Regions from separate parts of the Erwinia sp. TECH1 genome, predicted to be linked through region 1. Evidence: predicted binding sites of a transcription regulator. Region 1 holds the regulator's gene; each other region holds the start of a gene.

Region 1 (4,148 bases):
GTTAACGCGCATACGCTGCCAGGCAAGCTTCTGCGGACTCTCTTCGTCCCCCAGCAGTTTCTGGAGCGCTTCCTGATAGGTTTCCAGCGCGTCGTGCGCATTCTGCCGCAGCAGGCCGCTTTGCCACTGCGGCCACAGCCAGATCATCCCGGCAAAGGCGATCAGGCAGCCCATCAGCGTATCCAGCAGGCGCGGCAGCAGAAAGTCGGCGCCGTTCAGCGACAGCAGCTGAAGCGAATATACCGCCGTCACGGTAAAGCCGATCGTCGCCAGGCCGTAATATTTGCGGATCACCAGATAGCCCGCCAGCGTCAGCGTCAGCATCACCAGCAGCACAGCCGATTCCGGCACCTGAAAGCGTAGCGTCAGCGCGGCCACCACCAGCCCGCCCAGCGTGCCCAGCGCACGGTGCTGAATACGTACCCTGGTCGCGCTGTAGCCGTTCTGGCTGACAAACATCACCGTCATCAGCAGCCAGTAAGGCTTGGGCAGATTAAACGAGAGCGCCAGGGTGCTGGCGAAAGCGAGCATAACCGCAAACCTGGCGGCGGTGCGCAGCGCGGCGGATTTCAGCGACAGATAGCTTCTGATGGCAGATAGCAGCGGCAGTCGTTTCTGACGATCCGCCATCAGATCGCGCTGGTAAAGCGGACGCTGGGTACGCAGCACGCGGGCGATACGGCTGAAATGCCAGGCGCAAAAGTTGCCGACCGGGTTGGCGGGATGCTGGCGGGCAATTTTTTCCAGCGCCTGCAGCTGTTTATCCATGCTGAAACGTGTCGGCAGACGGTGATAGAGAATATCGTCCGCCAGCTCGCGCAGCCTGGCCGCAATGGTCTGCGCGTTCCAGCGGATCACCGCCTCGGCATGGCTCTGCTCCACCAGTTTCTGCACCTCTTCCGGCTGATGCAGGCTGACAGCGATATGCTCCTGCAAATCCAGCGCAACCTGAAAAGCGCGGGTCAACCGCTTATGGTGATTATCGTTGCTGGCGGCCAGCATGTGCATTTGCTGATAGCAGGTATTGATAAGGTCGACCGCTTTTTGCTGGCGAGCCAGCAGCGGCGGCAGCGTTTTTTCCGGGTCGGCAAGCTGCGTCAGCAGGCTGTATTTGGCCTCGCAGTAGCCGGCCAGCTCGCGATAAAGCAGGCTGAGCGTTTCCCGCATCGGCTGCTCTTTCCACAGCCAGAACCAGAACCAGTTAAAGAGGCCGTACCAGACCGTGCCCAGGATATAAAGCGACGGCGGCTGCCAGATGGGCATCCGACCGGCCAGGCTCAGGGTAAAGATGCCGGCAATCAGCGCGCCGGGCAGCAGTCTGCCATGCAGCGGGCTGATTTCGCCGGTCACGCCCAGCAGCATGGCCATGGAAAACAGGATAATGGGCAGGGGAACGGCATAGTCGCCAAGATACTGCACCAGAAAGCTGCTGAAGGCGAAAAGGCCGCCGCCGATCAGCAGACGTTTAAAGAAGCGTTTATGGGGCGTATCCAGACCGGCGATATTGCAGCAGGCCGGCACCAGCGAGAACAGCAGGCCGTTTTGCAAATTGCCCAGCAGCCAGCCGACGGCGACGGGCAGGCAAAGCACCAGCGTCTGCCGCAGGGCGTAGTTAACTTCGGGATGGTAGATGAGTCGGCGCCACATTGCTTTGTACCCGCTGAAAAGGCGCAACGAAGGCATTGCGCCATGCAATCAGAGCGGTTTAGCGTGTACCGTAGACCACGATGGTTTTACCGTGTGCGGAGATCAGATTCTGATCTTCCAGCATCTTCAGAATACGGCCGACGGTTTCGCGCGAGCAGCCGACGATCTGGCCAATCTCCTGGCGGGTAATTTTGATCTGCATCCCATCCGGGTGGGTCATAGCGTCCGGCTGTTTGGCCAGATTCAATAGCGTTTGCGCGATGCGACCTGTCACATCGAGGAAAGCTAAATTGCCCACTTTCTCGGAGGTAACCTGCAGGCGGCGCGCCATCTGTGAAGAGAGACGCATCAGAATATCCGGGTTGACCTGGATCAGCTGGCGAAACTTCTTATAGGAGATTTCCGCCACTTCACAGGCCGTTTTTGCCCGCACCCATGCGCTGCGCTCCTGGCCTTCTTCAAACAGGCCAAGCTCGCCGATAAAATCGCCCTGGTTAAGGTAAGACAGGATCATCTCTTTACCTTCTTCATCCTTGATGAGCACCGCTACCGCGCCTTTGACGATGTAGTAAAGGGTTTCTGCTTTCTCACCCTGGTGGATCAGCGTGCTTTTGGATGGATACTTATGAATATGGCAATGTGACAGGAACCATTCAAGTGTCGGGTCTGTTTGCGGTTTGCCGAGAACCATTCGCTGTTATCCTCTGTTGTTATCGTGCCTAAATACAGGGGCAGAGTTCCCTGACAGGCGTTGAAATAGTCAAGCGCTTCCCATGCAGGAAAGTTATTCGGCTCTCTGTTGAGTGCCGGGCTCGTTATGTCGTCCCGTTTCGTCTGGTCTGTAGAGTACTGACGAAATACAGCCTTGTTTGTAGCACAGCTTTGCATGGGTGTCTTCTGTTGTCTCGCTTCAGCATAGCGGGAAATCTGCCGCGCTGCTGTTTTAGTTGCCTTAAGCCGACCGCGGCTTAACTAAATGAATTAGAGGAGTTTGTTATGCAAGCGAGCGTCAAATGGGTGGAAGGGCTGACCTTTTTGGGAGGATCCTCATCGGGCCATCAGATCGTGATGGACGGCAACGCGGGCGATAAAGCGCCCAGCCCGATGGAAATGCTGCTGATGGCGGCAGGCGGCTGTAGCGCGGCGGAAGTGGTTGCCATTCTGCAAAAAGGGCGTTTCACGGTAGACAACTGCGAGGTGAAGCTGACGTCAACCCGGCGCGAGAAGCCGCCGCGCCTGTTTACCCGCATCAACCTGCATTTTATTGTCAGCGGCAGCGGGCTGACGGATAAGGCGCTGGCGCGCGCGGTCAGCCTTGCGGTCGGGAAATATTGCCCGGTCGCGCTGATGCTGGGTAAGGGCGTGACCCTTACCCATAGCCATGAGATGGGCGTTACTTGATAGCTTTGCCTTCCATCAGGCGCTTGACCAGCGGCCCCATAATCAGCTCCATCGCCAGGCCCATTTTGCCGCCCGGCACCACCAGCGTGTTGATATGGGAGATAAAAGAGCCTTGCAGCATCGCCAGCAGATAGGGGAAGTCAATCTGTTCCAGCGCCTGGAAATGGATAACCACGAAGCTCTCGTCGAGCGAAGGAATGCCGCGCGCGGCAAAAGGGTTGGACGTATCCACGGTAGGGACACGCTGAAAGTTAATATGGGTGCGGGAAAATTGTGGCGTAATGAAGTTAATATAATCGTCCATTGAGCGCACCACGGAATCCATCACCGCCTCGCGTGAATGACCGCGTTCGCTGGTATCGCGGATCATTTTTTGGATCCACTCCAGGTTGACGATAGGCACCACGCCCACCAGCAGATCGACATGCTGCGAGACATTGTTCTGCGGCGTCACCACGCCGCCGTGCAGCCCTTCGTAAAACAGCACGTCGGTGGGTTCCGGCAGCGGCTGCCACGGCGTAAAAGTGCCGGGCACCTGGTTCCAGGGCACCGCTTCGTCATAGGTGTGCAGATATTTTCTGGACTGGCCGCTGCCGCTGCGGCCATATTCCGCGAAGGTTTGCTCCAGCAGCGAAAAATCGTTGGCCTCCGGGCCGAAATAGCTGATATGGCGGCCCATATCACGCGCTTTGCGGATCGCCATATCCATTTCGGGACGGGTATAGCGATGGAAGCTGTCGCCTTCCACTTCCGCCGCGTGCAGGTTCAGCTGCTGAAAAATTTTGCGGAAGGCCAGGCTGGTGGTGGTGGTGCCCGCGCCGCTGGAACCGGTCACGGCAATCACTGGATGTATGGCGGACATAAACGAGTTTCCTGTGAACGTTATTCCGCCATTGTTATCACGTTTTGCTATAGCCTGTCATCTTCTGCCCAGGGGTGAGCGCGCGGCAGAGGTTATGCAATAAAGCCAAGCGCGAACAGCGGTTTAGCTGTCAGGGAAACGAGATCGCCGTCTTCCGACTAGCTAAGCGGTAAGAAGAACACGGCGTCGCCGATAGGCTTTTGCCCCCTCAGCGGGAGGCGTTAACGGATCTGGCCTT
Region 2 (4,148 bases), 1.2 Mb from region 1:
ATGGCGATGGCGGACGTAGCGAACCGCTACGTTGACGAGCAGGCGCCGTGGGTGGTGGCGAAGCAGGAAGGCCGCGATGCCGACCTGCAGGCGATCTGCTCAATGGGCATCAATATGTTCCGCGTGCTGATGACCTGGCTGAAGCCGGTGCTGCCTTCGCTGAGCGAGCGCGCCGAAGCCTTCCTGAACCAGGAGCTGAGCTGGGACGGTATTGCGCAGCCGCTGCGCGATCACACGCTTTCCGCCTTTAAAGCGCTGTACAACCGCGTCGAGATGGACAAGGTCAACGCGCTGATCGAGGCCTCGAAAGAGGACGCGGCGGCGGCGAACAAACCGGCGCTGACCGGCCCGCTGGCGGACGATCCGATTCAGGAAACCATTACGTTTGACGACTTTGCCAAAGTGGATATGCGTATCGCGCTGATCCAGAACGCCGAGTTTGTCGAAGGCTCCGATAAGCTGCTGCGCCTGACGCTGGATCTGGGCGGCGAAACCCGCAACATTTTCTCCGGCATTCGTACCGCCTATCCGGATCCGTCGGTGCTGGTAGGCCGCCTGACCATGATGGTGGCTAACCTGGCGCCGCGTAAGATGCGCTTCGGCATCTCGGAAGGTATGGTGATGGCCGCCGGCCCTGGCGGCAAAGAGATCTTCCTGCTGTCGCCGGACAGCGGCGCTCAGCCGGGAATGCAGGTGAAATAAGCAACGGAGACGGGCGAAGCGATTCGCCCGTTTTTTTGCGGCCCACTGTGATCTCTGGCACAAATCTCCTGCCGATCGTATGATTAATGCGTTGCAAAACCGGAGCTTATCATGCGTACCGTACTGTTGATCCTCTGGCGCTATCTGCGCGCCTTTCTGATTATCTATCTCTGCCTCTATGCCGGAAACGCGCTGGGGCTGCTGCTGCCGGTCACGATCCCGGGCAGCATTATCGGTATGCTGATCCTGTTTTTTCTGCTGGCTTTTCAACTGGTTCCACCCGACTGGATCAGGCCCGGCAGCCTGCTCCTGATCCGCTATATGGCGCTGCTGTTTGTGCCGATCAGCGTCGGCGTGATGAGCTATACCGACCTGCTCAGCGCGCAGTTCGGCCCGATAGTGGTTTCCTGCGTGGTCAGCACCTTTATTGTTTTGCTGACCGTGGGGCTGGCTTCGCACCAGCTGCATGGCAAAGTGAAAGGAACAGGCGATGAGTGATATCTGGTGGTCTCTGCCGCTGACCATGCTGGTCTTTTTCGGCGCTCGCCGGGTGGCGGCGAAGGTGAAAATTTCCCTGCTCAATCCGTTGCTGATCTCCATGGCGGTCATCATTCCGCTGCTGCTGCTGATGCAGATGCCCTACGCCCGCTATTTTCAGGGCAGCGCGATCCTGAACCAGCTGTTGCAGCCCGCCGTGGTGGCGCTGGCGCTGCCGCTGTATGAACAGATGCATCAGATCCGCGCGCGCTGGAAGTCAATTATCGGCGTCTGCTTTATCGGCAGCATGACGGCGATGATTTCCGGTACGGCTATCGCGCTGTGGATGGGCGCCACGCCGCAGATAGCGGCGACTATTATGCCTAAATCCGTGACCACGCCGATTGCCATGGCGGTTTCCGCCACGCTGGGCGGCATTCCGGCCATCAGCGCCATTTGCGTGCTGATTGCGGGCGTACTCGGCGCGGTTTTCGGTCATATGCTGCTTAACCTGCTGAAGATCCGCAGCAAGGCCTCGCGCGGTCTGGCGATCGGCAACGCTTCTCACGCGCTGGGTACGGCGCGCTGCTCGGAGCTGGATTACCAGGAAGGCGCCTACAGCTCGCTGGCGCTGGTGATCTGCGGCATTATCACTTCGCTGCTGGCACCGTTTCTTTTTCCGCTACTGATGCATTTCTGGCGATAAAACTTGCGATGCGTCGCGCATTTTGTGGTTCTCTTTCATAAATTGCATAATCTGTGTGATTATAATCACATACATTAGCCTGGCTGCCCGCCAGAATAAGCGGCCACTTATGCAAGAGAAGCCACTATGCAACCACGTTTTCAAGCGGCTTTCGCCGCGCTGCCTTCCCCGCTGCAGGCGGCGTTGCAGCCTTTGCTGACCGACACCTTTCCCGCTTTTTTTACCCCAGAACAAATGGCCGCCATCAGAACCGAAACCGGTCTGGACAACCGCGAACTTACCTTTGCGCTGCTGCCGCTGGCGGCCGCCTGTGCCGTCGCGCCGCTGTCGCGCTTTAACGTCGGCGCGCTGGCGCTGGGCCGCAGCGGCCATCTCTATTTTGGCGCAAACATGGAGTTTTCCGGCGCGACCATGCAGCAAACCGTCCACGCCGAACAGAGCGCGGTAACCCATGCCTGGCTGCGCGGCGAAAAAGGTCTTGAGGCGATTACCGTCAACTACACGCCCTGCGGCCACTGCCGCCAGTTTATGAACGAGCTGAACAGCGGCACCGCGCTGCGCATTCATCTGCCGGGACGCGAACCGGCGACGCTGGGCGATTACCTGCCAGATGCTTTCGGCCCGCGCGATTTAGCGATTGAGACGCTGCTGCTGGACGAGGTCGATCACGGCCTGACCATTACCGGCGACGCGCTGGTCAGGGCCGCGCTTGAGGCGGCTAACCGCAGCCATGCGCCTTACTCGCAGGCGTTAAGCGGCGTGGCGCTGCAAATGGCCGACGGCGCGATTTTTGCCGGCAGCTATGCGGAAAACGCCGCCTTTAACCCAAGCCTGCCGCCGCTGCAGGCCGCGCTGATCCTGCTGAACCTTGCAGGCTACGACGTGCTGCAAATTCAGCGCGCCGTGCTGGCGGAAGCGCCCGATGCCCGCCTTATCCAGCGACAGGCAACCGCCGCGACGCTTCAGGCGCTGGGCTGCGCGACGTTGCAAACCGTGCCGCTGCGCTGATCCGCTTCGCCAGCCCGCAAGCCCCGCTGCCGGCTGGCTTTTTATTGCCAAAAAAGTGCCCGCATTTGTTATAAGCTGTTAACAAATGCTGTACTTTCGGATGAATTATTTTAGGATTGGGCCACTACCGATCCCAGTGAGCATTGATTACATGGAACTCGACTACGAAAGTAAACGCCCTCTCTACATTCCCTACGCTGGCCCTATCCTGCTGGAATTTCCGCTGTTGAATAAGGGCAGCGCCTTCTCTATAGAAGAACGCAATGACTTTAACCTGAACGGTCTGCTGCCCGAGACGGTGGAAACCATTGAAGAGCAGGCCCAGCGCGCCTGGCGTCAGTTTCAGGATTTCAAAAACGCCAACGACAAGCACGTTTATCTGCGCAACATTCAGGACACCAACGAAACGCTGTTCTACCGCCTGCTGGATAATCATCTTGAAGAGATGATGCCGATTATCTATACCCCGACCGTCGGCGCGGCCTGTGAACACTTTTCTGAAATCTATCGTCGCGCGCGCGGGCTGTTTATCTCCTATCCGAACCGCGCCAGCATTGAAGATATGCTGCAAAACGCCACCAAGCAGAACGTGAAGGTCATCGTAGTCACCGACGGCGAGCGTATTCTTGGCCTGGGCGATCAGGGCATCGGCGGCATGGGCATTCCTATCGGCAAGCTGTCGCTGTATACCGCCTGCGGCGGCATCAGCCCGGCCTATACGCTGCCGGTGGTGCTGGACGTCGGCACCAACAACCAGCAGCTGCTGAACGATCCGCTCTATATGGGCTGGCGTCATCCGCGTATCACCGGCGAAGAGTACGATAACTTCGTTAATGAATTTATCCAGGCGGTAAAAAGCCGCTGGCCAAACGTGCTGCTGCAGTTTGAGGATTTCGCGCAGAAAAACGCCATGCCGCTGCTGGAGCGCTATCGCGATGAAGTCTGCTGCTTTAATGACGATATCCAGGGCACCGCCGCCGTCACGCTGGGCACGCTGATCGCCGCCAGCCGCGCAGCAGGCAGCAAAATGAGCGAGCAGAAAGTAGTGTTTTTGGGCGCGGGGTCTGCCGGCTGCGGCATCGCCGAGCAGATTATCGCGCAGATGAAATCAGAAGGTCTGAGCGACGAAGAAGCCCGCGCGCGCGTCTTTATGGTGGATCGCTTCGGCCTGCTCACCGACAAGCAGCCAAACCTGCTCAGCTTCCAGAGCAAGCTGGTGCAGAAGAGCGAGGATCTGGCCGACTGGGATTCCAGT
Region 3 (4,148 bases), 3.3 Mb from region 1:
ATGATTATTTCCGGGCCAATACCCGCCGGATCGCCCATGGTAACCGCAATAATTTTACTCACTCGCCTTCTCCTCAATAAAACGAAAAACTTCTACCAGGGTGTTTTCATCACCAAAACCGCCAGCCTTGGTAAGCACCAGCAGGTTGTCGTTACCTTGCAGCAGATGGCCGTAAGGCACGCAGCCCGCCACCTGCCCTGAAATCTGAAAGCCCTGCGCGCCCAGCCCGCGCGCCACCGCTATCGCCACGTCGCCGCCGGAGAGATAAAGCGCTGAAGGCGTAACGTCGCGCAGCACGTCGGCGGTCAGTTCCGCCAGATAAGCGCAAATCTGTTCGCCAAGCTGCTGGCGGCTGAGATCGAGCCGTTCGCACAGCGAGGCGATAGCCTGACGCTGCTCCGCCTGCTGGCAGGTGCGGATCACGCAGTGTCGGCCCTGCTGTAGCGCCTCCGTCACCGCCTGTCGCCAGCGCTGTCCCGGCGCGCCGCCGCTAAAAAGCTGACTGATATCCACATCGATCAGCCGGATTGCCTTTTGCTGCATCAGCTGCGTTATCTGCCGCTGCGCGACTTCACTCATCGAGCCTATAACCGCCAGCCCGGCGTTTACCGGAGCGGGCGAGCCTGCCGTCCCGCCCGGCGCCAGCCTCGTCAGCCGCCTGCCCAGCGCGTCGCTCAGCCCGGCGGCACCCACCAGCAAAGGGCGCTCGTCCAGCTCGTCCGCCGCCTGCATGATGCGTTGCAGATCGGCGTCCGTTTGCGCATCCAGCACGATCAGCCGCTTGCCGTCAGCAATAGCCGCTTCGATCCGCTCTCGCAGATCCGCCTGCGCCGACAGCGGGATCAGGCCAACCGGCAGCGTGGTTTGCTCGCCAAGGCGCGCAGCTATGCTGGCACTGCTTACCGGCGTTTTAGGATCGCTGGCATATTCCGTTTCCGTCAGCAGGCGGCCATCGATATAGCAGCAGCCTTCTACGGTGGTACGGCCCAGCGCGGGCACCGCTGGCGCTATCAGCGCCACGCGTTTATCGCCTGCCAGCAAAGCCGCTTCGATTTCCGCGCCGGGATTGCCGCGCAGCGTCGAGTCGATTTTTTTAAACAGCCAGCCGTCGCGGGCCACATCCCTTCTGCCCGCTATTGCCGCAGCGGTACGCCGGGCGGCCTGTTCCGCGCTGGTCGCCCGGCTGTCGGTATTGACGACCCAGGCATCGGCCTGTTCCACGGTGGGCGTGGCCGCATCAAACAGCACATGAACCCGCGCGCCGACGTTGGCAAGCCCGACCCCGGCATCGTTCGCGCCGGTAAAGTCATCCGCAATCACCAGCACAGGCATCTTCCATTTTGTGCGCATCTTCATCACTCCCTAAGTTCGACAAGCCGGTTTTCATTGGGAGTGATTATATTCAATCACAATTGATTATATGTGAGCACGGTCAAATTAATCAAAATCAATTTGCCCTATAAATTCCTCCTGCCTGCCGCGAATGAGCAGGTTAATGACCAAATGTAATCAATTCACCCTCAGCCAGGACAGGACTTATGACCATTAACAGCACCGTGATTGCTGGTTACCAGGCGCTTAGCGACATCGGCTATCTGTTGCAAAACCATCGGCACGTGCTGCTGGTGACGGATAAAAACATTGTCGGCATTCCGGCGGTGCAAACGCTGATCCAACAGATTGGCAGCAGAGCGGCGCTGAGCATTGTGGACAGCGTGCCGCCAGAGCCGAGCCAGCATGACGTGGCGGCGATAGTGGCGTCGCTGCCGGGGAAAAAGGTGGATATGGTGGCTGGCGTCGGCGGCGGCAGCGTGCTGGACGTCGCCAAACTGCTTTCCGTGCTCTGCGTTGAGGACGCGCCTTCGCTGGAAGCGCTGCTGGCCGGTGAAAAACCGCTGCGCCGCACGGCCTCGCTGTTGATCCCAACGACCGCAGGCACGGGTTCCGAAGCCACGCCAAACGCGATCCTCGCTATCCCGGAGAAAGAAACCAAGGTCGGCATTATCTCGCCGGTGATGCTGCCGGATTACGTGGTGCTGGCGCCCGAGCTGACCACCAGTATGCCCGCGCATATCGCCTCTTCCACCGGCATCGATGCGCTTTGCCATCTGATTGAGTGCTTCACCGCCACCGTCGCCAATCCGGTCAGCGACAACTACGCGCTGATCGGCATGAAAAAGCTGTTCGCCAGCCTGGAAAAGACGATTGCGGAGCCGGATAACCTGGCGGCGCGTCTGGATATGCTCTGGGCATCGTATTACGGCGGCGCGGCCATCGCCCATGCCGGTACGCACCTGGTGCACGCCATGTCCTATCCGCTGGGCGGCAAATATCACCTGCCGCACGGCGTGGCGAACGCCATTTTGCTGGCACCGTGTATGCGTTTTGTCCGTCCTGCGGCGGTCAGCAAGTTCGCCCAGGCTTACGACCTGCTGCCGGACGCCGACGCCTCGCTGAGCGAAGAAGCGAAGTCCGTGGCGCTGGTTGACTATTTCGCCGCGCTGGTGAAGCGCCTGAAGCTGCCTGCCAGCCTGGACGAGCTGGGCATCAACGCTGAGCATCTGCCTTATCTGGTCGAGGCCGCGCTGGACGTGCAGCGCCTGATGAAAAACGTGCCGTGTGCGGTCAGCGCCGACGACGTCCGCGAGGTCTATCTGACCCTGTTTCCGACCCTGAATCACTAAACGAATAATGAGGCCATGATGAACACAATCACCGGCGTACTGACCGCCATCGTCACCCCTTTTACCGCTGACGGCGACTACTGCGAGCAGGCGATGCGCCAGCAGATCCAGCGCCAGCTTGCCGCTGGCAACGGTATTTTTTGCGGCGGCACCAACGGCGAGTTTTTTGTGCTTAACGAGCAGGAAAAGCTGGCGGTCACCGCCACCTGCGTGGAGGAAGTCGCGGGCAAAGCGCCGCTGGTGGCGCACGTGGGCGAAATCTCCACCCGCGAAACCATTCGCCTGGGCAAGCAGGTCGCCAGACTGGGCGTGGATGCCGTTTCGGTTATCACGCCTTACTTCGTGCCGCTAAAACAGGAGGAGCTGATCGCCCATTACGAGGCGGTCGCCGACGCGCTGGAGGTGCCGGTCTTTCTGTATAACATTCCGGCCCGCACCGGCAACACGCTCCAGCCGCAGACGGTGCGCAAACTGGCCGCGCATCCCAATATCGTTGGCATCAAAGACAGCGCGGGCAGTTATGAGAGCCTGAGCGGCTTTTTGCAGGCGGCGCAGGGCACGGAAAATTTCAGCGTGCTGAACGGCCCGGACTCGCTGATCCATCAGGGCTTTGTTGACGGCTGCGCCGCCTGCATCTCCGGGCTGGCCAACGTCGCGCCGAAAGAGATCAACGCCATCTGGGCGCGTTTTAACGACGGCGATATCGAGGGGTCGCGCCGCGCGCAGGAAAACGTGACCGGTCTGCGCACCGACCTTTACAGCGTCGCCTTCTCGCCAGCGGCGGTGAAAAAAGCCGTGGCGCTGATGGGCTATGACGTAGGCGAAAGCCGCTATGCCGTGCGCTTCAGCGCCGAAGAAGAGCAGCGTATTCGCCAGATTGTTAATCAGTACACCCGGTAACCCGACCGTGGCGACGCGGCAAAAATGACCGCGCCCCGCTTCGTCGACCCTTTATTTTGCGGCGCGCCCGCTCTTCGACCAGGACAAGCAAAATGAAAGTGATCTGTACCTCGCCCTCGTTTGCCAAATATGACGCGCAGCCCATCGCCACGCTGAAGGCGCAGGGCTTTGAGCTGATAACGCTGCCCGCCGACGCGTCGCTGGACGCGCTGATGCCGCATCTGGCCAAGACGGTGGCGATGATCGTGGCCTTTACCGAGGTCGACGACGCGCTGCTGGCGCTGGCGCCGCAGCTGAAAATTGTCTGCAAGCACGGCGTCGGCGTGGACAACATCGATCTCGATGCGGCTAAGGCGCGCGGCGTGACCGTTACCAACGTGCCGGACGCCAACAAGCATGCCGTGGCGGACTTCGCCTTTGCGCTGATCCTCAACGCTGCCCGTCAGGTGACGCAGGCGGTGACGGAAACGCGCGCCGGGAACTGGCCGCGTATTTTCGCCACCGACGTCTATGGCAAAACGCTGGGCATTGTCGGCCTGGGCAATATCGGCAAGCAGGTCGCGC

What was found. The regulator CRP, encoded in region 1, controls carbon source genes, mostly activating them, when cyclic AMP is high. The targets are predictions, from matches to a motif close to ATGTGANNNNNNTCACAT.
Region 2: the regulator CRP is predicted to act here: its motif matches at 1,939-1,956, upstream of cdd (cytidine deaminase).
Region 3: the regulator CRP is predicted to act here: its motif matches at 1,421-1,438, upstream of ACVWZ0_RS05085 (iron-containing alcohol dehydrogenase).

What each region holds. Positions count from the first base shown of each region.
Region 1 covers NZ_JBSRZK010000001.1:4,365,728-4,369,875, reverse strand. The annotation lists gene ACVWZ0_RS20595 (YccS/YhfK family putative transporter) at 1-1,647, opposite strand, end outside; gene crp (cAMP-activated global transcriptional regulator CRP) at 1,706-2,338, opposite strand; gene ACVWZ0_RS20585 (OsmC family protein) at 2,644-3,048, shown strand; gene ACVWZ0_RS20580 (phosphoribulokinase) at 3,041-3,910, opposite strand; gene ACVWZ0_RS20575 (YheU family protein) at 4,132-4,148, opposite strand, start outside.
Region 2 covers NZ_JBSRZK010000001.1:3,177,256-3,181,403, forward strand. The annotation lists gene metG (methionine--tRNA ligase) at 1-702, shown strand, start outside; gene ACVWZ0_RS14960 (CidA/LrgA family protein) at 814-1,200, shown strand; gene ACVWZ0_RS14965 (CidB/LrgB family autolysis modulator) at 1,193-1,885, shown strand; gene cdd (cytidine deaminase) at 2,012-2,893, shown strand; gene ACVWZ0_RS14975 (NAD-dependent malic enzyme) at 3,045-4,148, shown strand, end outside.
Region 3 covers NZ_JBSRZK010000001.1:1,108,427-1,112,574, reverse strand. The annotation lists gene ACVWZ0_RS05095 (D-threonate 4-phosphate dehydrogenase) at 1-62, opposite strand, end outside; gene dtnK (D-threonate kinase) at 55-1,350, opposite strand; gene ACVWZ0_RS05085 (iron-containing alcohol dehydrogenase) at 1,539-2,684, shown strand; gene ACVWZ0_RS05080 (dihydrodipicolinate synthase family protein) at 2,700-3,584, shown strand; gene ACVWZ0_RS05075 (phosphoglycerate dehydrogenase) at 3,677-4,148, shown strand, end outside.